DNA from 4 places in the Viridibacillus sp. FSL R5-0888 genome. Region 1 is predicted to be linked to each of the others. Evidence: riboswitches for the same ligand, from Rfam matches in the RefSeq annotation. Region 1 holds a riboswitch; each other region holds the start of a gene.

The links. A riboswitch is a leader RNA that binds a small molecule or an ion and turns the genes downstream of it on or off. The one in region 1 is predicted to bind S-adenosylmethionine.
Region 2: another riboswitch for S-adenosylmethionine. It lies ahead of MKY02_RS02550 (5-methyltetrahydropteroyltriglutamate--homocysteine S-methyltransferase); the one in region 1 lies ahead of MKY02_RS11310 (cyclase family protein).
Region 3: another riboswitch for S-adenosylmethionine. It lies ahead of MKY02_RS19535 (methionine ABC transporter ATP-binding protein); the one in region 1 lies ahead of MKY02_RS11310 (cyclase family protein).
Region 4: another riboswitch for S-adenosylmethionine. It lies ahead of MKY02_RS14215 (methionine biosynthesis PLP-dependent protein); the one in region 1 lies ahead of MKY02_RS11310 (cyclase family protein).

The regions. Positions count from the first base shown of each region.
Region 1 covers NZ_JBBPAU010000001.1:2,271,759-2,279,183, reverse strand. Annotated here, with positions in the region: gene MKY02_RS11315 (ATP-binding cassette domain-containing protein) at 376-3,546, shown strand; SAM riboswitch class I at 4,022-4,117, shown strand; gene MKY02_RS11310 (cyclase family protein) at 4,196-4,933, shown strand; gene MKY02_RS11305 (GNAT family N-acetyltransferase) at 4,988-5,443, shown strand; gene MKY02_RS11300 (5-oxoprolinase subunit C family protein) at 5,587-6,582, opposite strand; gene pxpB (5-oxoprolinase subunit PxpB) at 6,579-7,304, opposite strand.
Region 2 covers NZ_JBBPAU010000001.1:513,488-520,912, forward strand. Annotated here, with positions in the region: gene MKY02_RS02520 (MFS transporter) at 1-753, shown strand, start outside; gene MKY02_RS02525 (YehS family protein) at 1,318-1,824, shown strand; gene MKY02_RS02530 (tRNA dihydrouridine synthase) at 2,199-3,182, shown strand; gene MKY02_RS02535 (alpha/beta-type small acid-soluble spore protein) at 3,537-3,746, opposite strand; gene MKY02_RS02540 (DJ-1/PfpI family protein) at 4,215-4,766, opposite strand; gene MKY02_RS02545 (S1 domain-containing RNA-binding protein) at 5,007-5,435, shown strand; SAM riboswitch class I at 5,675-5,775, shown strand; gene MKY02_RS02550 (5-methyltetrahydropteroyltriglutamate--homocysteine S-methyltransferase) at 5,885-7,006, shown strand; gene MKY02_RS02555 (L,D-transpeptidase family protein) at 7,072-7,425, opposite strand, start outside.
Region 3 covers NZ_JBBPAU010000001.1:3,941,656-3,949,080, forward strand. Annotated here, with positions in the region: gene MKY02_RS19515 (YolD-like family protein) at 1-321, opposite strand, end outside; gene MKY02_RS19520 (Y-family DNA polymerase) at 607-1,863, opposite strand; gene MKY02_RS19525 (MetQ/NlpA family ABC transporter substrate-binding protein) at 2,441-3,259, opposite strand; gene MKY02_RS19530 (methionine ABC transporter permease) at 3,275-3,946, opposite strand; gene MKY02_RS19535 (methionine ABC transporter ATP-binding protein) at 3,936-4,949, opposite strand; SAM riboswitch class I at 5,068-5,173, opposite strand; gene MKY02_RS19540 (carbon-nitrogen family hydrolase) at 5,253-6,041, opposite strand; gene MKY02_RS19545 (pyridoxal phosphate-dependent aminotransferase) at 6,222-7,385, shown strand.
Region 4 covers NZ_JBBPAU010000001.1:2,845,721-2,853,145, reverse strand. Annotated here, with positions in the region: gene MKY02_RS14220 (aminotransferase class I/II-fold pyridoxal phosphate-dependent enzyme) at 1-26, opposite strand, end outside; gene MKY02_RS14215 (methionine biosynthesis PLP-dependent protein) at 22-1,152, opposite strand; SAM riboswitch class I at 1,224-1,327, opposite strand; gene MKY02_RS14210 (tetratricopeptide repeat protein) at 1,500-2,429, shown strand; gene MKY02_RS14205 (methyl-accepting chemotaxis protein) at 2,649-4,496, opposite strand; gene MKY02_RS14200 (YozE family protein) at 4,617-4,838, shown strand; gene deoD (purine-nucleoside phosphorylase) at 5,010-5,714, shown strand; gene MKY02_RS14190 (aminopeptidase P family protein) at 6,842-7,425, shown strand, end outside.

The DNA of each region.
Region 1 (7,425 bases):
TACTTGAATATATCAATCAAATAGAAACGATGAGGATTAATATTAACCGTTTATACTAATAAACCATTCTTTAACAGGGCGCAATTCCGTAGCAAGAATTGTGCTCTTTCTTATGATATGAGGTAATTCTGAAGCAAGAAGGAAGCCCTTTTTATTTCGCACTTAATGGAAAAAAATATAAAATAAGCGAGCAATTATCTGATATATAAGTGCAGACTAATTGCTGGAATTGTGCCATTAAATTGTTTCTTCAAAACGGTTTTAGAAATCTTCCTCTCAAGTTAGTATAAGATTGTCGATGAAAAAAACAACAAATTCAATTGAAGTTTTACAATTATGGCAATATTAAATTTACAGAATCGAGAGGGCATCATTATGAAAATCAATCAATTAATTGCAAATAATATTAACAATTTAGATGCCGTACTACCAGTAGATAAATCGTTAGGAATTGCTGGTTTGTCTGGATCTGGTAAAACGACTTTCTGTCAAACAATTGGTGAAGAATCCAAGAAGCGTCTCGTTTCTTTATTGCCAAAAGCTGAATATCAGTATTTATTTCCAACAATTATGGATACAAATTTTAGTGCCATCAAGATGGAAGAAATGCCTTTAGTCCTTTTCCTTGGAAAATCATCAATCTCTTCTAATCCGCGTTCTACAATTGGTACACATACAGGCGTATTTAAAGACATTCGTGTTACTCTTGCTGAAAAATTCAACCTGTCTCCAGAAGTTTTTTCATTTAATAATGAGTTAGGGTGGTGTCCAAGTTGTAAAGGTCGTGGAACAACTAAAAATGTCGAATGTCCTAAGTGTCAGGGGAAGCGCTATAATCAAGAAGTTGAGCAATATATGATGGAATTATTTGATAAACCACATAATATTGCCGATATTAACGACTTAAGCATTGAATCTATTATTTCACTTGCAGAAGTTTTAAATATTAGTGAAGGTAAACAACATATTCTCAAAAATATGATCAATATGAATATTGGTTACTTAACATTAAATCGCATTATGGGTACATTGTCAGGCGGAGAATTAACACGCCTGTACTTGGCAGAATTTATGGCATCAAGTGAAAATACCGTTATTATTATTGATGAAATATCTGTGGGTCTAGATCACCAAACGCTATTGAAAATTTTAGAACAGATTAAACAATTGGGCTATAAGAATCAAATTTGGCTCATTGATCATTCTGACACGGTGCTTGACGCAACGGATGAGCAATTGTTTTTTGGTCCAGGTAGTGGTAAATACGGCGGGAAAATTGTTGAAGAATCACCACGTCCAAAACCAATCATTTGGGAACAAAATGAAGCATTGCCAACAGGTTACTATCAATTCAAAGAGCTTTACTGTCGTAATATTCAAATGGCAGAAATTCAGATTCCTCAAAATAGACTTGTAACGTTTACGGGTGAATCAGGATGTGGTAAATCGACACTTGTTAATGAATGTATGGCCAAAGACTTTCTGAAGCGATATCCAAAAGATAAAATTGTCATGGTCGGGCAAGAACGAAACCAATCGATTACGAGTAGGTCAACAGTTGCGACGTTTCTTGATATAAAAAGGAAACTCACAAAATATAGTGAAGATATTAATGATATTTTTCAGCGCTCGATTGAAGATATTATTGATGAACTCCCAGAAGGAGATATCGCTCATAAACGCTTGAGTTTATTGATCAAACTTGGACTTGGTTATTTGACGTTGGAAAGAAAAACACAGTCCTTATCGACTGGTGAATTTCAATGTGTCCATTTAGTTTCGGAGCTGTTTGCCAACTCTAGAAACCCACATACGCTTTTTATTTTTGACGAGCCTTCAAAAGGTTTATCACAAAATATTTTAAATCAATTCATCGATAGTCTGAGAAGCATTTTGCAAGATGAAACTGTCTCAATAATAATGATTGAACATAATGCGTATATGCTAGAAAACTCTGATTTTATCGTTGATTTTGGTAAAAGACAGCTTGCACCTGTAGAGCATCTAGATGTTGTCAGACATGAAGACTATTATCGTCAAAAAAACAGTGAAGACAGAGTTGTTCCATTACGAATCTCTTCAACACTCAATCAACAAAATGGGGTTAACTACTTAAAAGAAAATCATATTGCCTATTTTAAAAATGCAGAAAACGTCTATAAGGGTGGCATCCTAAAAAGCTTATCATCAATTGCACGTTTGATTTATGGTGAATACGAATCGGAAACAATTGCACCCGTCATCGCTATTGATTTAGAGCGGCATTTGTATAGTCAATATAGTTTTCTTTATGAAATGGGAGGCTTGATCAACCATATTGTGGCAGCTCATCCGACCAATAAAAATACGAATAGCTTTGATTTCTATAATCAAGAAAACCATTGTCCATCCTGCTCTGGGCGCCAAGTAAGTGAAAAATTTGATATAGATATTGTTATTCAGGACAAAACCGTGCCATTCTGGGATGGCCTATTCCATCCAGAAGTGATGAAGGTTTTAAAATTCTATCAATATCCAAAATTGCAATTCCTCTTTGATGAGATTAAGAATGAGCTCGGTCAGGATTTAAGTAAAAGTTTTAATGACATGACGGAAGCAGAAAAACACACCTTTTTATATGGGTATTGGGAAAGGTCATTCTATGATAAAGCAGGCAAAGCTTCGAGGATTTGGGAAGGCTTTAATTTAATCATTGGCCGCTATATATTTGTATCTAAATCGATTATTAAAGAGCAAATAAAAGCATCTAAAGAGTTGATTACCTGTCCAATCTGTGAAGGAACCGTGCTAAACCATCATAAAAAGCTAAAATTTGACGACACGGATATTCGAAAGATTATTCAGCAGCCTATTGATCAAGTGTTGAAAACAGTTGGTAAGTTACAGATACTAGAAAAACTAAAAGCTATCGTCGGTGGTGATATGACTTTGACTGAAGATGTCTCCTTATTACCTAGGGGAACACAGGTTGCTTTGAAAATGTTTGAACTGGAGCAGGGAAGCTTTGCCCATTATGAAATGGTTTTACAAAATGTACTACCTTTTTGGGGCAGTATTAGCGGCAATATCGAATCCATCAGCATGAATAATCGGATCACCATCTGTGATTTTGAAAATATTACCGAAACGAGAGAAACGATCATTGATAAGTATTTCACCAATGGTAAATATAAAAAGCTTACCTATGTCTATGAAGCGTTTGGTTACAAAAAAATTGTCACTCAAATTAATAAGATTAAAAAAAGTCATCAATGTCCTTTCTGTAAAGGGAAGAAAGTAATTTCTGAAGATGGACTACATGATGGTGTGTATAAATTATCAGTACCATGTGTTAGTTGTTATGAAAGTGGCATCAATGATGAAGGGCGTAAGGAAATCGTAGATGGCATAGACGTGCAAACATGGTTAACTGGCAAAGTAAGTGATGTTGTTGCTGAAAGTCCAAATCTTGAGGCTGTAGCTCATATTCCAATTTTCAATCGTATTCGTGAGTTGAATAAGCGAGAGATGATGGGGATATATCAATTCCTTGAGCAAAATAATTAAATTAAATATAAAAAATGTGATATTTAAGTAAAGATTAGCTGTCACGCAATGAAGAAAACTCATTTGCAATAAAAAATTGCAAATGAGTTTTTATGCTATTCAGAAGAGGGATTGTTGGATTAAAATTGTCAACCTGGTTAGACAAAAGATTGGAGATTGGTTATGGACCCATGCATACTTGATTACAAACAACCATGAAGATTTGCAAGAGGAATTCATTAACTCCGATGTAAAGATAGTTCGTTCATTAAGTAATATAGAATACAACAATAAAGAATATGTGAATGAAGATATAGATGCTAGATGGATAGTATTTGGTATCAAACGAGGCTAGAATCGTATCTGATGCCTTTAATTTAGAAGAAAAAGTTATCATAATTGATTATAAGAGTCATATATTATAAAGAATTTTCTAAAATTTTCATTGACAATAGATTTCTAAAGTTGTAAATTAAGAATCAACAAAATAACTTTTTTCTTATCCAGAGAGGTGGAGGGACTGGCCCTATGAAATCTCAGCAACGGACGATGTACCGTGCTAATTCCAGAAGCGTATGCTTGAAGATAAGAAGAGCGCATGGACGTATCGCCAACCTCTTCTTATCAAGGAGAGGTTTTTTTGTTTTAAAAAAATGATGAGGTGATGGATATGTCAACAGAATTAATCAATGCACTACAAACGTTAAAGGAAAAGAAATGGATTGATTTAACACATACTTTTGGAGCAGAAACACCACGTTTCAACGCATTTAAAGGGTTAGAAAAAACAACTCTATTTTCACATGATGATGGCTTTTTTGCTCAGAATTTTGCATTTGCTGGACAGTATGGAACACATTTAGATGCACCTATTCACTTTGTTCGTGATGCTCGTTATTTAGAAGAATTAGATTTAAAAGAGCTTGCATTGCCACTTGTTGTAATAGATCATTCTAAAGATGCAGCAGAAAATCATGATTTCACCATTGCAGTTGAAGATATTTTGAAATTTGAGGCCGAACACGGAGAAATTGAGGCAGGTACATTTGTTGCTCTTCGTACGGATTGGAGCAAACGTTGGCCTGATGTTGAAGCATTTAATAACTTTGATGCAGATGGAAATCCACATGCACCAGGATGGTCAGTAGATGCACTTAAGTTCTTGTTTGAAGAGCGTCATATCAAAGCAGTAGGGCATGAAACTTTTGATACGGATTCTAGCATTTTATACCGTCAAAACAATGCATTACTAGGTGAACTATATGTATTGGAACAAGATACATATCAAGTAGAGTTGCTTACTAATCTAGACCAGCTACCTGCAAAAGGGGCTGTCATCTTTAACATCGTTCCTAAACCTGAGAAGGCTTCTGGCTTCCCAGTTCGATCATTTGCTATTCTGCCTTAAATATTCATCTAAAAAATACTAGCAAATGAATAATTGAAACTGAAGGTGAACTCTTTGGATATTAAAATTGATGATTTATCAAGAGATGAAGTTAAAGCGTTGTTGGAGGAGCATCTTCAAGGTATGGCACTAAATTCTCCACCAGAAAGTATACATGCGTTAACTATCGAGGAATTGAAAAAAACAGAAATTACTTTCTGGAGTGCATGGGAAGGCGGTGCATTAATTGGTTGCGGAGCACTAAAAGAACTGGATGCACACCATGGTGAAATAAAATCCATGCGTACTTCTTCATTATACTTACGGAGAGGCGTTGCAGGGCGTATGCTTGAGCATATTATTGAAGAGGCTAGGCACCGCAATTATAAGCGTTTAAGTTTAGAAACAGGTTCAATGGAGGCTTTTGAACCCGCAAAGAAGCTGTATTTGAAAAATGGGTTTCAATATTGTAGGCCATTTTCTAATTACATTGAGGATCCGAATAGTGTATTTATGACATTAGAGTTATAAGTATATTGATTAATCATTCTATTAACAAAAAGATTAAATAAAAAACAATAAGAGCATGTTTTGAATAATCTTCATTCAAAACATGCTTTTTCTTTTTGTTCTTCTATATTTTAGTTGGACAATACAAGGCACTCTTTTTAATATTAAGAAAGCTTTGCAGAACAGCGAATAGCAGCAGCAATGGTTTTTATTTTTTGCTCATTTGCTATTAATGCTTGTTGAGCTTCTTCTAATGTTACTAGTTCGAAATGAATTTTAGCACCTGTTTGTAACTGTGCAAGGCTAGCTAAATCAGCAGTAATGACTTGAACCATTTTCGGGTAACCACCAGTTGTTTGGCGATCAGCCATTAAAATAATCGGTTTACCACTAGGTGGGATTTGAACGGTACCAAACGTAACAGCCTCTGATAATAATTCGAATTTCTCTGTCAAAGATAATGCTGGTCCCTCAAAGCGGTACCCCATACGATCAGCCTCTGTAGAAAGCGTGTAGGAGTTGTTTGTTAAGCACTGCTGACTTTCGGTGGTAAAACTATCCCACTCAGTACTAGGCATCACTCGTATTGTTTGTTGTTGATTTAATGAGATTAATTCGTTGTAATTTACAGACCACGAAGCAGGACCTACTAGTTGTATTGCATATTGATGTATTTCTTTATTTTTTTTAGTATAAGGTCCGATTATTACTTCATCCTGCTTTTGTAATGCTCTGCCTTCAAATCCGCCCATGCCCGCCTTTAAATATGTACTTTTACTATTCATTACAGTAGGAACTTGAATACCGCCAGCAAAGCTTACATAAGCACGACAACCTTTGTGGGCTCTTTTAAACTTTAATACGTCTCCTTTTTTCACAATAAATGGACGCCAAAGTGGTGTTGGTTCGTTATTAATCGTTGCAGTTAAATCTCCACCTGTAAGTGCAATTAGGTGGTCATCATTAAATTGTAATACAGTCCCAAATAATGAAACCTCAATTACGGCTTCACTTTCTAGGTTACCTACAAGAATATTCGCAATTCTTAATGAATAAGCATCCATAGCTCCACTAACGATGACTCCATATTTTTGTGACCCGAATCTCCCTAAATCTTGGATGGTAGTTAATAAACCAGGTTTAACGATTGTAACTGTCATGATCTTGTCTCCTTCAATTGTTTGTATTCTTTTTCTGATATTGGTTTAAAGCGAATACAATCACCTGCTTGTAAAAGAGAAGGAGGTGTTTCATTTGGTAAAAATAAATCGAGTGGTGTACGACCGATAATTTGCCAGCCACCAGGTGTTTCAAATGGATAAATTCCCGTTTGTTTACCTGCAATCCCAACCGAAAGTGCGGGAATGGCAAGTCTAGGTGTTTCTTTTCGAGGTGTTGCTATAGCTTCATTCATGCCTCCCATAAAAGCAAAGCCAGGTGCAAAACCAAGCATATAAACAAGACACTCATTCGCACTATGTAATTGAATGACTTCATCAGTCGTTAAGCCATTGATTTTGGCTACATATTCTAAATCTGGGCCGTATTCACCACCATAGACAACGGGAATGTCAACTACTCTTTGCGTGTGTTGTTTAACTGTTGTCATTTGAGTGATCAGTTGTTGCACATACTGACATACAAAGCTATATGATGTTACATTTCCATTAACCTTAAAAAGAGTGTAAGGATTGTAGTAGATTGTAATATTTGTATATGCTGGAACAGCTTCAATAAAACCTTCAAATGGCTGTTCCTCAAGCAATGATGCTAAATTTTGTAAGATAGTACAGTTCGATGGATCAATCGTATTTCCGATTTGAACCATCACTGCTGAATCTCCTAAAGGTTTAAATTTCACATGTTTAAATTCTTCTCCCATAGTGTACAACCCCTCATTTTGCGTTTTAAACATTATAATCATATAGATACATAAAGGTAAATGACAAGTAAGATATTTACATTTGATAATTCACTATAGTGAGAAAGTTCAAAAATAAATG
Region 2 (7,425 bases), 1.8 Mb from region 1:
CCTACTTTAGGGTGGAGAGCATTATTTTTCGTTGGTGTGGTGCCTGTTATTTTTGCCGTTATTGTACGTAAGAATCTAGACGAATCACCTGAGTGGCTAGCTGCTCAGAAGAATAAGAAAATCGGTAATAAAGATGAAAAGAGTAAGTTATTTCAATTGTTTGAAACCCCTCGAACTACAATGACGACAATCTCTTTAATCATAATGGCAACTGTTCAAATTGCTGGTTATAATGGCTTGATGATTTGGCTTCCATCTATGCTACAAAAATCACAAGGCTTATCTATTTCAAGCTCTGCACTTTGGACAATCAGTACAGCAGTAGGAATGATTATTGGTATGTTAACCTTCGGAAGATTCATGGATCGATTTGGAGCAAAGCGTACCTTTGGAATCTTTCTTCTTGCCTCTGCATGTGCTGTGTTTTTATACTCATATGCAACTGGAAGTGTGGGCGTATTATTAGGTGGTGCAATCGTTGGATTCTTCTCAAATGGAATGTTTGCCGGATATGGTGCATTAATTAGTAGCTTTTATCCCGTTCAGATTCGAAGTACGGCTACAAACACAATCTTTAACTTCGGTAGAGCTATTGGAGGATTTTCACCAATCCTTGTAGGATATATTCTACAGAGTTATGACATGACAGTTGCGATGGTCTATTTAGCTGTTCTATATTGCATTTCCTTTATTGTCATGCTTACTTTGAAAAAAAGTACATGGAAGCCTATGCAATCAATTGAAAAATACTAAATATTACTGATAAGAAAATGTTAATTTAACGATCAATTGAAATGAAATGTATTCCCGTTTTGATTGATGGATTATTAATCTTATGACTTTAGTCAGCTTGTCTTGAGTAAGTCTATATACAAAAACACATACAGTGCGATGCTAAAGAAGACCATGGATTTGAAAATATTCTATGGTCTTTTTTAAATTATTGTTCAATTATTAAAATCACTAAAGAGTAGTATAGATTAGTTAGTAAGCGAGAAAATAAAGATGTGTGAGTACTAAGTTATATTCCGTTTTATGGAAGTTTAAAAGAGAATGCGACATAACTTGAAAAAAACGTTAGTTCTTGTGAAAATGGAGATTGTAAGAGTGTTTACACATATTTGGAGAGTTATCGCCATTTGAATAATGTAGGTGATGTAAATATATAGATGTCGACTCCTAAAGCTAATTGATAGAAATAGAATTTTTTTAAGGTACTACTAACAACGTTGTGTATATACGTGTTAAGATTCTTAAAGGACAATCAAACTGCTGAAGCGACGAAGAAAATAAGCAATAGTATGAGGTGCATTATAAATGGATAACAATGATATTTTAATTAGAACAAGATACGCTCTAGATATAAAAAATAGAGATATGGTAGAGATATTTAAACTTGGTGGTATGGAAGTAACAAGAGAAGAAGTACCAAAAATATTGACAAAATCAAAAGATGAATTTGATGATGAAGCTAGCGTAGAAGAAAATGACGATCAGATAAAATGTGATTATAAAATGTTAGAGTCATTTTTAAATGGTTTCATTACTTTCAAAAGAGGAAAACAAGATACAAAACAAGGACAACCAAAAGCTCCTGAAACTACTAAGGACCATGTGAATAATATGCTTCTTAAGAAATTGAAAGTAGCACTACAACTAACAACGGAAGATATGTTGGATATCCTTGATGATGGCGGTATAGCCGTTTCAAAAGGTGAATTAGGCGCTATTTTAAGAAAGCCAGGGCATAGAAATTATAAAGATTGTGGCGATAATTTCGCACGTAAATTCTTAAAAGGTTTGGCTGTAAGATATAGAGCGTAAGGGAATAGTATACTTAATTTTCACAAAAGCCTCTTTCTTTGGAAAGGGGTTTTTCAAATGTATGGTTATTTATGTTTAGATAAATTTATTTCTTATGTAGTAAGTTCTCGCATGCGACACATTGCGAAGTGGTCGCGAGGTTGGAGATGGTATAGAAAAAATCTATACCATCTGCTTTTTTGTGTGTAAAATAACATTCAGGATCAATTTTGGTTAAAATAAATATTGCAGATTTTCACAATAGTTTTTCATAAATTATAAATGTCCAAATGTACTTGTGTTTGATAATAAGTTATTAAACATGATATAAGTGTAAAAGAAGTGGAACATTAGGCTTTATATTTTTTGACCGAGAGTTTGAAGTTGTATCCATAGTGAGAGGATTTGAGTTTGAAATGATAGATAATTTTTGGCGTGATTTACCACGACCATTTTTTGTACTTGCACCAATGGAAGATGTGACAGATGTTGTTTTTCGTCACGTTGTAAGTGAAGCCGGTCGACCGGATGTATTTTTCACAGAGTTTACAAACTCGGATAGCTATTGTCATCCAGAGGGCATGAAAAGTGTGCGTGGCCGTTTGACTTTTACAGAAGATGAACAGCCAATGGTGGCACATATTTGGGGGGATAATCCCGAATATTTCCGTCAAATGAGTATTGGCATGGCAGAGCTAGGATTTAAAGGCATCGATATTAATATGGGCTGCCCTGTACCGAATGTGGCATCGAGAGGGAAAGGTAGTGGTCTTATTCTGCGTCCAGATGTTGCGGCAGAACTTATTCAAGCAGCAAAAGAGGGCGGACTGCCTGTCAGCGTGAAAACACGAATTGGCTATAACGATATAAATGAGTGGGAGGAGTGGCTAACGCATATTTTAAAACAGGATATTGCGAACCTTTCTATTCATTTACGTACAAGAAAGGAAATGAGCCAAGTAGATGCGCATTGGGAGCTAATTCCGGAAATCAAAAAATTACGTGACCGTATCGCACCAAATACGCTACTAACAATCAATGGAGACATTCCTGACCGTCAAACTGGGCAGCAGCTTGCTGAACAATATGGTATTGATGGCGTTATGATCGGGCGAGGTATTTTTAAAAATCCTTTTGCTTTTGAAAAAGAGCCAAAAGAGCATAGCAGTAAAGAGTATCTTGATCTTTTAAGACTGCAGCTTGATCTTCAAGATCAATATGCGGAAGTACTACCACGATCAATGACAGGGCTTCATCGCTTTTTTAAAATTTATGTCAAAGGATTCCCTGGAGCTGCTGAATTAAGAAATCAATTGATGAACACGAAATCAACAGATGAAGTGCGTGCATTGCTTGATAACTTTGGAAAAGAATGTTGACGGGACAGTGAAATGATGAAACTCTTAAAAAGTTAGAGAAAAAATGAATCACATCAACTCATGTGTACTTATTTTATTTAGTTTCAAGTTCCTTTGCGGCCGCACCTTTTATTTTGATAAAGTCTGTTTTCTGAAAGAAAAAGGTCTTAAGAATGGAATAAACCTACCAGCACCCTTGTGTTGCCACATACACTCTGTACATTCTGAAGCAGTATGTGGTAGAAGTTACTATAATCATTTAAGAACGAATTCCAATTAGAAGAATTCGATTAGACTGTGATTATTTAAATTAAAGTTTTTAAATCCAAAGTAAAAAGGTAGAGCATAATAACTCTACCTTCTTACTTTGGATTTTTATTTCCCGGAATTTCCTTTTACTTGGTTTTCAGCCATTTGAACTAATCGTTTAGTAATTTCTCCACCAACTGAACCGTTTGCACGAGAAGAAGCCTCTCCTCCAAGTTGTACACCAAACTCTTGAGCAATTTCATATTTCATTTGATCAATCGCTTGTTGAACACCAGGTACTTCAAGTTTATTTGAACTTCGGTTATTTGAAGCCATAACTTTCACCTCCTTGTGATATTAGAATGGACAAAGATTTGTTTTTAATACATTTAGTTAAGAGGTGAAAAGTTCATCCTACAAATATTTTTAGGCTGCAATAGCGACAGAAAAGCCTCATTGGATTGTCTTAAAAAAAATTTTTTAATGTAGCTTTTAATGAAAGGGATTGTAAATAGTATTTTTGAAATAAAAATATAGTAATTACAAAAAGGTTATTCTGTGAAACAAACGGAGAAATAATAATGCAGGCAGAATAAGTGTGGGGAATTTAGTAGCTTAGAGTGTAGAATATCCAATTGAATTACAGATTAAAACTGATCTACATTTTAATTTATACTAATTTCAAATGCTTACTGTTTATGAATGAGGTTTATGAGGAAGTGAATCAGTAGTTATAAAGAAACGTATCCAAAATACTTTAGGATATATGGATACGTTCTTTTGTCTATCTTTTATTAACAAACCTTATTGATTCAGTTGTTTAATGAATTCCCTCATAAATCCGGGTAGATCAGGCCAAGCATGTCCGGAAATGAGGTTTCCTTGAACATGGAGAGGATCTTCAATATAAGTTGCACCCGCAGCTTCTACATCTGGTTTACATGCGATATAAGCCGTTAATTCGCGACCTATTAAGTATTGAGAAACAGTTGTTAAAATGAGACTAGCGTGGCAAATTGCTGCAACAGGTTTATTTGCCTCAAAGAAATGAGCAACGATTTTTGGAACATTTTCATTTAATCGAATGTATTCAGGAGCTCTACCTCCAGGGATAATCAATCCATCATACTCTTCAGGATGTACATCCTCAAACGCCAAATGAGATTCAATTAAGTATCCTTTACTCTCTGTATAAGTATCCCAACCAATAAAATCATGAACGACCGTCTGTAAGTTTTTCTTCGATGGAGCAGCTATTTGCACATCATAGCCCTCTTCAAGACAACGATAATAAGGATAATAAATCTCCAAAGCCTCAACGGCATCTCCAGCTAACAATAATACTTTCTTTGACATTACTCATTTCCTCCTCTCAAAAATGGTCTTTCGCCTTCACTTGTATATTCTGAATATATTATCAATTCCCTCTATTACGATAGATTTTTTTAAAAAATCTAATTGTGCCAGTCACGGATACTATTTAAGTTATTAGTATTAAATTGGAAATATTGTTGATATTAAAAAATATAGCGGAATACTGGCGCCAAAAATTAAATTTGATATAATAAAGTATAGTATTTATTAGGAGGAAATGGATTGTCAGTAGAAATTGGTAGCAAGGTACAAGGTAAGGTTACAGGAATCACAAATTTTGGTGCGTTTGTTGAGTTGCCAGATAAGGTCACAGGACTTGTGCACATTAGTGAAGTTGCAGAAGCTTACGTAAAAGATATTAATGACCATCTGAAAGTTGGGGATCAAGTAGAAGTTAAGGTCCTAAGCGAAAAAGAAGGAAAAATTGCCTTATCCATTAAAAAAGCGATTGATAAACCTGTTGAAAATACGTCTTCATATACGAAGCGTCCATATCGCCAGAAAGATAGTCGTCCACGAGGCAATTTCCAACCGAAGGAAACCTTTGAAGATAAGATGGCTAAATTCTTAAAATCAAGTGAAGATAACTTATCTACTCTAAAACGCAGCACCGAGTCTAAACGTGGTGGAAGAGGCGGACGAAGAGGATAATTATAGATAGCAGAAGAAACGCACATCTTTTAAGATGTGCGTTTCTTTAATTTTATGGACCATAGTCACAGACACTACTTTAGTCATTAGAATTAAATAAAGTATATGATCGATATCAAATCTACGAATTAATAAATATTTAATAAGATAAAACTTGAATTGAACAGGTAAATAGTTCTGATTATTGACATTCTATGGATATACATGTAGATTGTTAACTAGTAATTAAATATGTAACTTTCTTATTTAGAGAGATGGAGGGACTGGCCCTTTGATATCTCAGCAACAGACTTTTTTTGCACTGTGCTAATTCCAGAAGCGTAACGCTTGAAGATAAGAAGAGTAAATAGCCATGAAGCCAATCTCTTCTTTCTTTTAAGAAGGGGTTTTTTTGTACCTCGAAAAGCTCAATAAAAAATACAAATTTAACTTCAGAGGGGTTGTCTAATTTGACTAATACAGTAACTAAAGCACCATTTCGAGCAGACCATGTAGGGAGCTTTCTTCGCCCACAAGTACTTAAAGATGCAAGAGCACAATATCAACAAGGTCAGATCACTAAAGAAGAATTACGATTAGTTGAGGATATAGAAATTGCTAAGCTTGTTGAAAAACAAAAAGAAGTTGGTCTATCTGCTGTAACAGATGGTGAATTTAGAAGAAGATGGTGGCATTTAGACTTTATCAGAGCGATTGAAGGGATTCGTGTTTATGAAATAGACCTTTCGGGTGCTTTTAATGGAGCGATGAAAAAAGCGGAGGCATACATGGTCGATTCGAAATTAAAGTTCCCTAAAGAACATCCATTTTTAGAAGACTTTAAGTATTTGAAAAGTATTGCCGGTGAGCATGTTGCTAAAATTACAATCCCAGGACCTAATATGATTTTTTACTCGGGTGTAGTTGGAAGCGAACCGTATTTAAGCAATCCTACATATGCTTCACTCGATGAGGTAGCTAAAGATATTAGTAAAGTATATCAAGATGCGATTCAAGCTTTTTATGAAGCAGGGTGCCGCTACTTACAATTAGATGATACAAGCTGGGGAGCTTTGTTCAGTGATGTTTTCCGAGATAAGATAAAAGAGCAGGGATTTGATCCAGATGAATTAGTAAAAAAGTTTGCTGATATTACTGTTGAAGCAGTAGCAAATAAACCGGAAGATATGACGGTTACGATCCATATTTGTCGAGGGAATTTTAAATCATCATGGTTATATCAAGGTGCGTATGAGCCGATCGCAAAAGAACTATTCTCACGTGTGAATGTGGATGCCTTTTTCTTAGAATTTGATAATGAACGATCAGGAGATTTTAATCCATTACGATTCATTAAAGATCAACATGTCGTTTTGGGATTGATTACTTCCAAGACTTCTGAACTCGAAGATGAAGATGAAATTAAAGGAAGAATCGAAGAAGCAACGAAATATGTGAATATCGATCAACTTTGTTTAAGTCCACAATGTGGTTTTGCCTCTACTGAAGAAGGCAATCTATTAACTGAAGAACAGCAATGGGAAAAATTACGTCATGTTGTACGTATCGCTAAAGACGTTTGGAATAAATAGATTTTAAAATAAGGACTATCTACAAAAGTCAGCTATCAGACTATTGTGGGTAGTCCTATTTACCATTATGGATGTATAAAAACCGGAGTTCCTATTGGAATAATACTTGCTAACTCTTCTACATCCTCATTATGCATACGAATACAGCCGTGAGATACGGCCTTACCGATTGAGCTTGGATCATTTGTGCCGTGAATTCCATACGTATCTTTTGATAAGCTCATCCACATTGTTCCAAATGGGCCTCCTGGGTTAGGTGCTTTATTAATGATAATAAAATTTCCTACAGGTGTATTGGTTAACATTTTTCCAACCGCAATAGGATATTGCTTTTGTAAAATACCATCTTTATATAATCTAAGCCAACGATTGTTGAGTGAAACATCAATTTGATATGGAATTGTATTAGGATCAGGAAA
Region 3 (7,425 bases), 1.7 Mb from region 1:
TAATTGCGCTCTATAAACAGCATCCAATGGTATACGCCGAATGATTGTATCCATTTCTAATGATAGCTCACGAGTGGATGCCTTAAGATCCGTAATAATACCTGTATAGTGACTTAAATTATGATCAACCATAATTTTAAGCGTAACAATTAACTTTTGGTCATACGCGAGTTGAATAACCTGTTGCAGTTCTTCTAATTCCCATTCAGTCAATTCATTCGGTAATTCTTCTTCTGATTCATGTTTCCACACTCTAATTTGCTGCACATGTTCTGGTAACATCATCGAAACCCATTTAACATTACCTCTGTCACGAATCATCTTAAAACACCTGCTTTTCCATTATATTTTGTATGACATGATATAAAAGAACATACTAAAACATACTTTAAATTAATTTCTTCGCATTCAATATTACGTCAGTCTTTTTATGCGAACTGCTTCAACCTGTGTATTTAGTGCATAAGTTGTGCATAACTAGACCTATTTGCAACTAACACTTAGTTATCCACATGTCCGCAAGACATTACCACCCTGCCGTGTTATACAACTATTATTCAAATAGTGTATATCAATTAAATGGATATTGAATAAATATACATTACTTTATTTTTTGTGACCTCCTAATAATTTTGAACGTGAGACAGCGGTGCCAGCTTCTGTATAAGAGACCGCACGTAAAAGTGCAGTAGGGCCGTAACGAGAGCGTAGTTGATCCATGGTAGCTCCGAGCTTACGACGACGAAAGCGGTCAGTATCGAACAAACTAAGCTGCATTGAACGTTCAGATTCAAGCTTTGTAATACTAATCGTCAGCTGGCGTACCGGTCTATCTTCTATATAGTGTTCATCAAGCAACTGCTGGCAGACCTGATAAATTTTCATCGTTTCATTTGTTGGCTCATCGATTGTGCGTGAACGATGGAAGCCTCCACCAAATGCATTTTTACTGTAGGAGAGTCCTAGTGAAATGGTACGCCCTACTTTAAATGCTTCACGCGCACGCCTTGCGATGTCTTCACACATCTCTAAAACAACTGCAAGCACTTCTTCTTTTTTGTTATAATCGCGCATTAAAATTTGTCCTTTACCATAACTGATTTGCCCTTCAATTATCGGTGAACCGAGCTCAGAAAGATCAATTCCCCACGCATGATGATAAAGCTGATTACCCATAATACCAAAACGAGCTTCTAGTGTTTTTAAATCTGCTTTCGCTAAATCTCCTACTGAAAAAATCCCCATATGATTAAGCGTGCGTTCTGTCCGACACCCAATACCCCACATCTTAGAGAGTGGTGATGTAGGCCATAACTTTTCTTCCACATCTTCATATACCCATTTAGCAAAGCCCGTTTTTTTCGCTTCTAAATCAAGCGCTAGCTTTGATAACAACATATTAGGCCCCATGCCGACGGCACTTGGAATTCCAAACTGATTGTAAATATCTCGTTGTATCTTCTTCGCGGTTTGTTCAACTGGTCCCCATAATTTTTCTGTTCCTGTTAAATCAACGAAACTTTCGTCAACACTATAAATATGGATAGCTTCCTTTGGGACATAACTGTTGAGTAAGCGTGTAATTTCCATTGAAACGCGGATGAAGAAGTCCATTTTAGGTTCAAATAGGCGAATATCCGGATGCTTCGGAATTTCATAGAGGCGTGTGCCCGTTTTTACTTGGAAACGTTTTTTCATCATCGGCGATGCCGCTAGCACGATACTTCCCTTTTGATTGAAGTTACCAACTACCGCAATCGGCGTTTTCATCACATCTAAATGCTCCAATGTTGCAATACAACTCGCATAGAAGCAACGCATATCGATACACATAATTGATCGCCTTGGCATGTTTTCGTACATACACCTATCCTCCAATAGAGAACGTTTGTTCTTATTTTAAATTGAGATGAGTGAGATGGCAAGTGGGAATATCAGGTATTGTGAATGAGTAGTGAGTATAAGTTTTACCAGGAGGACTTCATAATAAAAAGAGACTACTGCACACTTAAAAGTGTGCAGTAGTCTCTTTAGAAAAATGCTCGAAACATTTACTCGAGATATCCAGCTTCAGCAGTCAGACTCTCGAGATCACTTCCACCTTCTCGGTTGAAAACTGAAAGTACGTTTTCAATTCGAAGGTTCCAGCGCTTGTCGAGTCTAGGGGACCGCTTCAGCATTTACTCGAGATATCCAGCTTCAGCGGTCAGACTCTCGAGGTCACTTCCACCTTCTCGGTTGAAAACTGAAAGTACGTTTTCAATTCGAAGGTTCCAGCGCTTGTCGAGTCTAGGCGGACCGCTTCAACATTTACTCGAGATATCCAGCTTCAGCGGTCAGACTCTCGAGGTCACTTCCACCTTCTCGGTTGAAAACTGAAAGTACGTTTTCAATTCGAAGGTTCCAGCGCTTGTCGAGTCTAGGCGGACCGCTTCAACATTTACTTCATCCAGTCAGGTTTGCCGAAACCTTTAAATTCTTCATCGATGATTTTTTCAAATTCTTCCGATTTAACGATTTCTAGTATATCTTTTGCTAGTTGTGAATCTTTGTTTTCTTCCTTAACCGCAATAACATTACGGAATTTATCAGGCATGTTTTCTAAGAAGAGTGCATCTTGTAGATTCAGTCCCGCCGCAAGTGCAAAGTTTCCTGGGACACCAACAAGGTCAGCGCTATCGATTGCACGAGGCAGCCCCGCCGCTTCTATTGGTTGGAACACTAAGTTTTTAGGATTTTCAACAACGTCTTTTTCAGATGCTTTTAGTTCTTCGATGTTCGGGTCAATTTTGATAAGACCTTGTTCTTGTAACGCTAATAATGTACGTGCCGCATTTGATGGATCATTAGCAATTGCTACTTTTGCGCCGTCTTTAATACCATCAATTGATTTAAAATCTTTTGCAAAGAAGCCCATTGGTGCAGTTGGTACGTTAATTAGACCAGTTAATTTCATTTTATTTTGTTCATTAAAGTTTTCAAGATAAATTGAATGTTGGAAAAGGTTTGCATCAATATCACCAGAATCTAATGCTTTGTTTGGTTGTACGTAGTCACTGAATTCAACTGTTTTTACTTTATACCCTTTTTTCTCTAATTGCGGGATGATTGCTTTATTTAACATGTCACTATACGGCCCTGCAGTTGCGCCAATTTTAATGTCTTTTGAATCTTTTGGTTTGCTTTCATCTTTGTTACCACATGCAACTAAAACTGTTGCTAATACGAATAATAACGCTGCTAGTAAAAACTTTTTCATTTTCAAATCTCCCCTTTATCGTTTATCAATTGCTTTTGAAATGGCATCGCCTGAAAGTTGAATAATTTGGACAATAACAATTAAAATGACAACTGTCGCAATCATAATTGTGTTGTCATAGCGGTAGTAACCAAAGCGAATAGCTAGGTCGCCAATTCCACCGCCGCCGACAATACCAGCCATTGCGGAATATGCGACTAAACTAATAATCGTCATTGTCACACCTTGGATAATACCCGATTTCGCTTCAGGTAATAGCACATCTCGTATAATCATCCACGGTGTTGCACCGACAGCTATTGATGCCTCGATGACACCTTTATCAACTTCACGCATAGACGTTTCTACAAGTCTCGCAAAGAACGGAATGGCTGCTACAGATAATGAAACACTTGCCGCTACGGGACCAATTGTATCTCCAACCAGTATTTTTGTTAGCGGGAACAACGCTACTAATAGAATGATATACGGAACGGAACGAACTAGATTGACGATAAACCCTAAAATTCCGTTAAAAAAACGATTACGTAAAAATAAACCTTTGCTTGTAACAAATAGTATAATTCCAAGTGGTAAACCAATAATTAGTGAAATGCTAAGTGAAATACCAATCATCAGTAACGTTTCACCAAATGCTTTCCAAATGTCTGGAAGCATACTAATAAAGTGCTCGAAATCAAATAGCATTGTTAATCACCTCCACAAACGCACCGCGTCCTTCCATATAAGAAATAGCTCTCCCTACATTATCCGGTTGACCTTGTAGCTCCATTAAGAAAATGCCAAGAGGTTTTTCTTGAATATATTCAATTGTGCCGTGCAAGAAATTACCACGTACTTCAAAGTTTTGAATCATATCTGAAATGACGCCCTCTCCAGCTACATCTCCTTTGAATAGTACTTTCACAATTTCCCCTGTCACACCTTTAAGAATCGTTGGTGGCAGTTCAAATGATACAACGCTGCTAATAAATTCTTGTGTTAATGGCTCAACCGGATTTGCAAAAACGTCGTAAACTGCCCCTTCTTCAATGACTCTTCCTTCTTGCATAATAACCATTCGATCACAAATTTCTTTCACAACATCCATTTCGTGCGTGATAAGGATGATTGTAATATTTAGCTCACGATTGATCTTTTTTAGTAAGCGTAAAATGGAAACCGTTGTTTTTGGGTCAAGTGCTGATGTCGCTTCATCACAAAGTAGTACGGATGGATTATTTGCAAGTGCGCGGGCAATGCCGACACGTTGCTTTTGACCACCACTTAATTGTGCTGGGTAAACGTCTATTTTCTCAGATAAACCTACCATTTCAAGCAATTCTTTTACACGAGCATTAATCAGCTTCGGTGGTGTAGCCGCTGCTTTTAAAGCAAATTCAATATTTTCGCCAACCGTTTTTTGACTGATTAAGTAAAAATGTTGGAATATCATTCCGATTTTCAAACGCGCTTTACGAAGTTGTTCACCTTTTAATTTTGTTAAATCTTGACCATTTACTACGATACTGCCACTTGTTGGTCGCTCTAATAAATTGATACAACGTAGAAGCGAGCTTTTTCCTGCGCCAGAATAGCCAACAATACCGAAAACTTCACCTTCATCGATTGTCAACGATACGTTGTCTACACCCGTTACCGTACCCTTCTTGGTTTTATATACTTTTGTAAGATTCTGAATCTCGAGCATATTGTATCCCCTCAAATCTGTTTAAATTATGTAACTTCTATAGAAATACTTGGAATTTGCTGTATTAAAAAACGCTTCTTTCGGTTATCTGAAAGAAGCATCGTAAGTGTAAATTGGCGATTTATCTTCCAGAATGTACTCATTCTGTAGGAATTGGCACCTTCCCTTTGGCAGGGGGTTGCCGGACGTCATAGGGCCTATCCCTCGGTCTCTCTAGATAAAATTCAATATTCGTTTGTAAGTTATGAACTAAATATTACTGTGAAATAATGTAGATGTCAAACACTTTTTTGAAACTTTGAATTATTTCAAAATATCTTTATATAATTCAGGACGACGATCATCATATACCGGGATTCGTTGGCGAATTTCATCCACTATAGAGAAATCGACATCGATAATCGCCATTTCTTCATCTTCTCCACCAGTCCATAACACTTCACCCCAAGGTTCAATAACCATCGATTGACCGTTGAAATTTTGTTTTTTATGGCTAATTCTATTTACTGCAATAACAAAACACTGGCTTTCAATTGCACGTGCTTGTAATAACGTTTTCCAATGATCAATACGTGGCGTTGGCCATTGTGCAGAAACGAAAATTACTTTCGCTCCGTTCAATGCATGAAGACGTAACCACTCTGGAAAACGAATATCGTAGCAGATAACACCAGCTGCTGGAATATCACCCAGTTCAAAGTTATTTTGCTTATCGCCAGCTGATAAATACAAATGCTCGTCCATTAGACGGAAAAGATGCGCTTTATCATATTCGCTGACAAGCTCCCCTTTGTTGTTATATACGTACATCGTATTATAGAATTTACCATCTTTTTTCGTTGATACCGAGCCACCAACAATATGAATTTGTAATTCTTCTGAAAGCTTTTGTAGAAAATTCTTTGTGCGTTCCCCGTTCGGATCTGCAAGGTCTTCTAATTTCTCTAAAGCATAGCTAGAATTCCACATTTCGGGAAGAATTGCGAGTTCCGCCCCCTTATCAGCGGCCTCCCTGATAAACTTTTCGACGTTTGTAAAATTTTTTTCGATGTCCCCGAAGGCAACATTTAATTGTATACATGCAATTTTCATAACTCCACCACCTGTAGACATTTTCTTAAAAAGGTTATAATATTTCTCTTATTATTGCGACTATTTTATACATACGTCTATTTTATCCACAAAGTAGTTGTTGTGTATAGCGTTTTTATAAGAAAGATTTTGTGGATAACAAGTTATTAAAGAAAATAATTCAAGGGGGTTTGTTCGAAGATGGAATTTTCAACGAGATTACAACAGTTGCCGAAGCAGTTTTTCGCAACTTTAGTACAAAAAGTAGGTGCCGCAGTTGCGGAAGGTAGAGATGTCATCAATTTAGGCCAAGGAAATCCAGACCAACCAACGCCTCCTCATATTATAAAAGCTATGCAGGAAGCTGTTATTAATCCGCAAACTCATAAATACTCTCCATTCCGTGGCTTGCCAGAATTCAAGGAAGCCATTGCTGAATTTTATGCGCGAGAATACGGCGTTGAAATTGATACAGATACGGAAGTAGCCATACTTTTCGGCACAAAAATTGGTGTAGTTGAATTACCTTTAGCTATTATGAACCCTGGTGATTCAATGCTACTCCCAGACCCTGGTTATCCGGACTATTGGTCAGGCGTAGCACTAGCGGATGTCAAGTTCGATACACTTCCATTACTAGCGGAAAACAACTTCCTACCTGATTACACAACTGTGTCAGATGAGGTAAAAGCTCGTGCGAAATTAATGTATTTAAATTACCCAAACAACCCAACTGGTGCTGTTGCTAATTTATCATTTTTCGATGAAACTGTGCAGTTTGCGAAAGATCACGATATTGCAGTAATGCATGACTTTGCATATGGAGCAATTGGATTTGATAGTGAAAAACCAGTGAGCTTTTTACAAGCTGAAGGTGCTAAAGATGTCGGGGTTGAGTTGTATACTTTATCGAAAACGTATAATATGGCCGGTTGGCGGGTCGGCTTTGCCGTTGGTAACGCAAAGTTAATTGAAGCATTAAATTTAGTACAAGACCATTTATTTGTCAGCCTATTTCCTGCTGTGCAAGAGGCTGGTATTGCAGCACTTTCTAGTTCACAAGATTGTGTAACTGAGTTAGTGGCTATGTATGAAAGCCGCCGGAACGCATTAAAAGTCGCTTGCGATCGTATTGGCTGGGCAGTGACAGCTCCAAAAGGATCATTCTTTGCATGGCTTCCTGTACCAAAAGGATATACGAGTGAAACATTTGCTGATTTATTGCTAGAACAGGCTGATGTAGCAGTTGCTGCGGGTAATGGTTTTGGTGAATATGGAGAAGGGTACGTACGTGTTGGCTTACTTGTTGATGAGGACAGGCTTCATGAAGCAATAACTCGTATCTCAAAACTAAATTTATTTTAAGTATTTATAAACTGAAAAGCTAACTTATCTCATAAGTTAG
Region 4 (7,425 bases), 570 kb from region 1:
AAACTTGTTTCAATGTTTTCATTAATTGAACTCATATGATGACACCTCTTTTTCTAAGATAGAAAAAACTTGTTGTAAATCCGCGATTAAATCTTCTGCTTCCTCAATACCAACTGAGAAACGAAGTAAGGAGTCATCAACACCGCGAGCAATTCGTTCTGCTTCAGGAATATCCGCATGTGTTTGTGTAGTAGGATATGTGATAAAGCTTTCAACACCACCCAGGCTTTCAGCGAAGACGATTAACTTCAAGTTTTCTAAAAACTTACCAACCCATTCACCTTTTTGTAAACGGAAGGAAATCATTCCACCTTTACCAGCAAACAGAACGTCTTTTACTAAAGGTTCTTGTTCTAAATAAGCCGCGATGTGCTTAGCATTTTCAGTATGTTGTTTCATGCGAAGGTGTAATGTTTTTAATCCACGTAGCAGTAACCATGAGTCAATTGGAGCAAGCGTTGCACCTGCAGCATTATGGTTTGTGAATAGTTTTTCGCTAAGCTCTTTACCCTTACTTACAACAAGACCCGCTAGAACATCATTATGACCACCGATGTATTTAGTTGCACTATGTATAACAATATCCGCACCTAGCTCGATTGGGCGTTGATAGTAAGGTGTTAAGAAAGTATTATCAACAATTAATAATAAACTATGCTTTCTTGCAAGCTTAGCATAAAGTTCAATATCAAACTCCTGCATTAATGGATTGGTTGGTGTTTCAATGAAAATAGCACGTGTATTTTCATTTATTAAACCTTCAACCTCTGATACAGAAGAGAATTTTGCATAATGAGATTTGATTGCATATTGTTCTTGGTATTGACCGAGTAAACGGTATGTACCACCGTAGATATCCTCAGGTAAAATAATTTCGTCACCCGATTTAAATAGGGATAGAACTAATTGAACAGCTGCCATCCCGCTACTACAGGCGAAGCCAGCGTCTCCAGATTCTAATTTAGCAAAACCTTCTTCTAAAACGGTACGTGTTGGATTTTTTGTACGTGTATAGTCATAACCAGTTGATTGGCCAAGCCCATCATGAGTATAGGCGGTAGAAAGATAGATTGGTGTGTTCACAGCACCTGTTTTGGAATCGGTATGATTTCCCAGCTGAACTAATTGTGTCGCAATGTTTTTGTTTGTCATCATGTCATCATCCTTTATAAAAAAGTAAAAGGCCCTCTAAGGAAGAGGGCCTTCAAAATATGAAGTCAATCTCCTTATCTACAAGACTACGTCTACTGGAATTAGCACCTTGCCGCATTTAGGGTGGTTGCTGAGATATCGACGGGCCAAGTCCCTCCATCTCTCTTGATAAGTAAATATATTCAATTGTTTGAAAGTTAATAATAATGAAATTTTACCATGTGAATATGATAATATCAACCTTATTATGAAGCAAATCTAATTTGAAAAGTTTATAAATTTCTATAAGTGGTACAATTTTTATATGAATATGCTATTATTGCATAGTTGAATTGGAAGGTGACAAGATGAATTTAAATGACATAGCTGTTAATCAGTTATTACTAGAATTTAAATTTGAAGAAGCTCAAATGATGCTAGAGCAAGCAGTAATGGAAAAGAGAGATATACAATCGCTCCATAACTTAGCATGTTTTTATATAAGAGACACAGAAGAATATTATAAAACTTTACCCCTTTTAGCTGAAGCAATTGAAAAACAGCCAAAGCATTATTTTCCTTTTGCTTTACTAGGTGAAATTTATTTGCGAATGGAAAAATACATTTCAGCCATCAGGATTTTAGAATATGCATTAAAAATGAAAGATACTGAAGTAGTCCATGCGAACTTAGCAGCAGCATATTTTAATATGAACAATTTTGAAAAGGCAGCAGAACATTATAAAAAGTCCGCAACTGATGGCGATTTTTTGAAATATGCGGAAATGGTTTCATACTTACAGTTAGATGATCACGATTCTGTACTTAAAACACTGAGAAAAGTTAATGAAAATGATGAAAATTATATGGGTGGAGTAAACGTGGCTGAACTTTTTGCTCAAATCAACTATTTTGATGAAGCAATCCCGTTATTTGAAATGGGATGGAGAGAAATAGTTAGATCATATGAATGGGTAGAACATTATGTCTACTCACTCATTCAATTAGGTAGAGTAGAAGAAACCGCAGATATTATAGACCAGATGAAGACAGAAACGACTGATGAAATTGTAGAAAGCAAAGTAAGGGCGATGGATGGAGAATTCATAGAGGGGAATATTGAAGAAACCATTATGGACTTGCAACATACAAATGAAAAATATAATACACTGATTGGTCGTATTTTGAATGGCTACCGTCCTAAAATTTTCTTCGAGCCATATTATGTTTCTCAATGTTATCTTTACGGATGCAAAGTACATGGTAATAAAACGTATGATGAATATGTAAATATGTAAGTGGCCGAGAGAAATGATAATATCTCTGGCCATTTTTGTTTATATAGAGCCTATAACTGAAGTGTATTCATTAATATTACTATAAAAGGTTGTCTTGAAAAGGTGTAGGGTAGGAGGGATATAGTATGAACTTAGTAAATTTTTATAAAGCGAAATCAATAGTGGGAAATAAAAAAACTTGCAATCTCATTAGAGTTTGCAAGTCATTTAGTGGAAAAGTTATACTTTGAATTCCCCAACCACTTTTCGTAACTCATCTGCCTGATGAGATAGTTCAATCGCTGATGCTGTAATTTCTTGCATTGAAGCAGAGCCTTCTTCTGCAGAAGCTGCTGAACGCTCTGTACTCATAGCTGTATTTTCAGCAATTTGATTTACTTCTATAAAGGATACAGCCACTTCTTGGCTATAGCTTAAAGTTTGCTCAATTTGAACTACCATTTTGTTAATAATGGCTACAGTTTCGTTTGTTTGTTTAATAATTTTATCTAAGGAAGCATTTGTTTCATTTGTCACTTCAACACCGCGTATGACGTTTTGTACACCATCATGGTTTTGTGAGACAATAGCTTGTACTTCTGATTGAATTGACGAAACAATCCCGGTTACTTCACGTGCTGCTTTTTGAGATTGCTCTGCTAACTTTCGAACCTCATTTGCAACGACAGCGAATCCTTTACCATGCTCACCAGCTCTGGCAGCTTCAATGGCTGCATTAAGGGCAAGTAAGTTTGTTTGTTCCGAGATTTCAGTAATTGTACGAATAATGGAAGTAATTTCGGATGATTTCTTACCAAGTGCTTCAACGGTTTCTGTCGTATTGGCCATAGTTTCTTCTATTAACATCATAACATTTGATGACTGTTCGACAGTTTTTCCACCAAGCTCAGCAGCGACTTTCATCTGATCTGTTGCTGTTTTCACATGTTCTGCATCTGTACTTAAATAACGAGCCGCCTCTTCTAATAAATTCATCTTTTGAACTGCGTTATTCATCCGTAGCATTGTTTGTTCGCTACCTTCAGCGATTTCGCCTGTTGAATCAGCAATTGATTGAATAATATTCGAATTTTCATCTGCTGAAGCCATTAATTGTTGGCCACTGGCTGAGACGTTCTCCGCTAGTGTACTCACACGTTTTACTAATGCCGAAATGGATGTGATTAACACATTTGTACTATTTGCGATTTCTGCAAATTCATCTTTTGTCTTGACTTTAACCCGTTTTGTCAAGTCACCATTAGCTTGTGCGATATCTAGAATAGATGTATTAATTGCAGCTGTATTACGTTTAATTGAACGGAACAGGATAGTACCAGTTATTATAGTTAAAATAATAGATGATATTGTTAAAATTAAGAAAATTATCATTGCGATTTCTGTTTGTTGTTCAAGTGATTTGATTTGCTCGTTGTTTTTCTTGGTTAGTACGTCATTAATCATTTCAATATGCACATCTATATAACTCATAGCTGTCTTGCCATTTCCAGCGAGAACAAGTTTTTGAGCATTTTCAAGGCCTGAATTTTGGCGTGTATCTATCAGTCGCTTCGAATACTGAATATAATTGTCATAAAATTGGTCAATGGAAGTAATTCGATCTAGCTCTTCTTTACGATCAGAGAATATTTTTTGTAAATCTAATAAATTTGCTTCAATTCGGTCTTTATCTTGACTATACTGTCTTAAGAAATTATCTTTTCCTGTAATAATATAACTTTGTTCAGAGTTTGACAGTTTCGCAATATCCGCAGCTAAACTATTTACTTTCATCTGCTCTACTAGATTTTTCCCTGTGAACACCTTTAATTCATTTTGGAGGTTAGACATATTTGAATAGGAAACAACAAGCATTGCTGATAGAATAATGATGAGTATAAAGAAGTTAATAATGATACGGCCACGAATCATTTTGAAAAAGTTCGATTGAATAGGTCCATGAACTTCAATGTTTTTTTTCTTCTTTTTCATTTTGAAAAATGAAGCTTTTGAAACTGATGACTTGTTAGTGCTTTGATTATCACTTCTCTTAACAATTTCACTACTTCTTTTTGATTTTTTAACCAATTTGTCACCAACTTTCCATATTTCTATTGAATAATGTTCATTTTACTTCTTTGTGAAAGAATATTCTATACTTTTCGAAAAATAAATCATTACTATGTAACTATTAGGAGGGAGATATTTATGAATCATTCGTTCTACAGTTATGTTCAATCATTTCGTGGTGGTGGAAAATATGATGAGAAATCTACGTTTGCAGAAGCGGCTTTTCACGATCATAGCTTTCCTAAACAATCAACAGATTTTCATCTACTTTCGAGATATGTCGAAGAAAAAGCAGATGAAGAAATGAGTGCGCGCGTTTTTGATGAGCTTTGGTATTTATATGAGTTAAAATATAAATAAAATAAGTAATAATTTAATAAAAATTGGATATATTGAAAAATGTAAGTTTTTTATAGCTTATTTAAGATAATAATTGTCAGAGGTCAGACTTTCTTGGTACAATGCTTGTAGCATCATAGCCAAATTATAGAAATATGATGAATAACAATACTATTGAAAAGAGTGATACTAATGAGTATTCATATTAATGCAAAACAAGGCGATATCGCAGACATTGTACTACTTCCTGGTGATCCACTTCGTGCAAAGTACATTGCAGAAACTTATTTAGAAGATGTTATACCTTATAATGAAGTACGTAATATGTTAGGGTTTACAGGTACATATAAAGGTAAACGTGTATCGGTACAAGGTACAGGTATGGGTGTGCCGTCAATTTCTATTTATGTAAACGAATTAATGCAAGAATACGGTGTTCAAAAGTTAATCCGTGTAGGTACTTGTGGAGCAATCCAAAAAGATGTTAAAGTTCGTGACGTCATTATTGCTCAAAGTGCTTCTACTGATTCTAAAATGAATGAAATCATTTTCAATGGTTTAGATTTTGCTCCAACAGGTGATTTTGATTTACTTTTAAAAGCATATAATGCTGGGAAAGAAGCTGGCCTTAATTTAAAAGTGGGTAACATCTTTACTGCTGATATGTTCTATAGTGAAGAAAACCAAAATGAAAAGTTAGCTCGTTACGGTGTTTTAGCAATTGAGATGGAATCTGCAGCACTTTATACTTTAGCAGCTAAATATGGCCGTCAAGCACTTTCAATCCTAACAGTAAGTGACCATATCATTACTGGTGAAGTAACAACATCTGAAGAACGTCAATTAACATTTAATGACATGATGGTTGTAGCATTAGAAGCAGCTATTCAAGACTAGTCGTATCAAGAGTTTGCGTATTTACAATTTTTAATAAGTGACCAAAAGTGACCATTTCAAAAAAGGTGGTCATGATTGGTCACTTTTTTATTTGTTTAATTCATTAAATAATTGTGTTGCTTGTTATTTTTGAGATATATCAATATGGGAATACGTATCAAGAGTTTCACGTATATTTTTTTGTCCTAGCTGTTTTAAACCAATACTGGACGGATATTTATTTTCATTTAAAAATTTGTTAATTCTATTCTTTCAGTAACAAAAGAACTTCAAACAAATACAGTTAATTTAGAATTGATAGCTCCTTCTTTGAAAGAACAAACAGCAACTATGGAACAAATAAATACCGTGGCTTTAAATCTAAGTATGGATGCGTAAGTGTTACAACTGAAAGTGTATTTAATACGCGTTAATAAAAACGAGCATATGACATAACAGCCTCCATGCAGGGTATATACTCCTAGCATGGAGGCTTTTTCATTAGAAAACCACATTAGTATAAGTATTTTTGTTGGCAGTTGTTAACCTTCTATTTCCTATTATTTATCTATAACTTACTTTGAAGGAGAATATAGTAAATATATTGTGTATGTATTCATTCATCATATGCTCTCTTTATACTCGTTTACTTATTATAAATAAAAAACTAAAAAAAGTGTCTAATCTATGTTTTTGAGATATTTGCTGAAATCATAACGGACTACAGAAAGAGGCATTTAACTTGAGTATTGCAAAAAAATTAAACACTATTTTTATAGGAATGATTATATTAATTTGTATTATCGTGAAGGTATTTTATAGTAGATTATATTTTGAATGAAGAAAATAAAAATAGAAACTCGGTTAATCAATCTTAAACCATACAGAATCTATAATAACGTTCTTACAGCGGCCATCGGTATCTAAAAAACAAAGTAATCTTTGTTAACTCAATGTTTTCTTTTGCTTCTATCTAGATTTCATTATTATTAATTCGAGGTAGGCCTCATTTAAGTTAGGACTTTGATCTAATTTAGATGTATGATTATATTTAGTGAATTCTGAAAAATAGAACTACTGAATAGTTTATGAACTACATAGTTATATAATCGTGAAGACACAAAACTAGACTGATGGAGGTATTAGGAATGAATATTAAAGATCGAGTAGCCCTGTTAAGAAAAAAAATGTTAGAACATCAAATAGATGCGTATATCGTCCCGAGTTTTGATGCTCATCTAGGTGAGTATGTAGCAGATCATTGGAAATCTAGAGAATGGATTTCTGGTTTTACAGGTTCAGCGGGTACGGTAGTAATTACTTTAGATGATGCTGGTCTATGGACAGATGGTAGATACTATATTCAAGCTGTGAGCCAATTAGCGGACTCTGGAATCAGATTGTTTAGAATGGCTGATCCTGGTGTACCAGCGTACTCAGAGTGGCTTGCGGACGTTCTAAATAAAGGAAATACAGTAGGCTTTGATGGCACTGTATTCTCTATTAATATGGTTAGAAAAATGGAAGCTGATTTTAAAGCGAAAAATATCGAATTAAAAATGAAGCAAGATTTAGTAGGAGACTTATGGGAAGACAGACCAGAAATTCCTAAAGGCGCAATTTTCATGCATGATGTGAAATTTGCCGGTAAAACTCAAATAGAAAAATTAACTGAAGTTCGAAGTGAAATGGCGAAAAAAGATGCAAACTATTATATCTTATCGTCACTTGA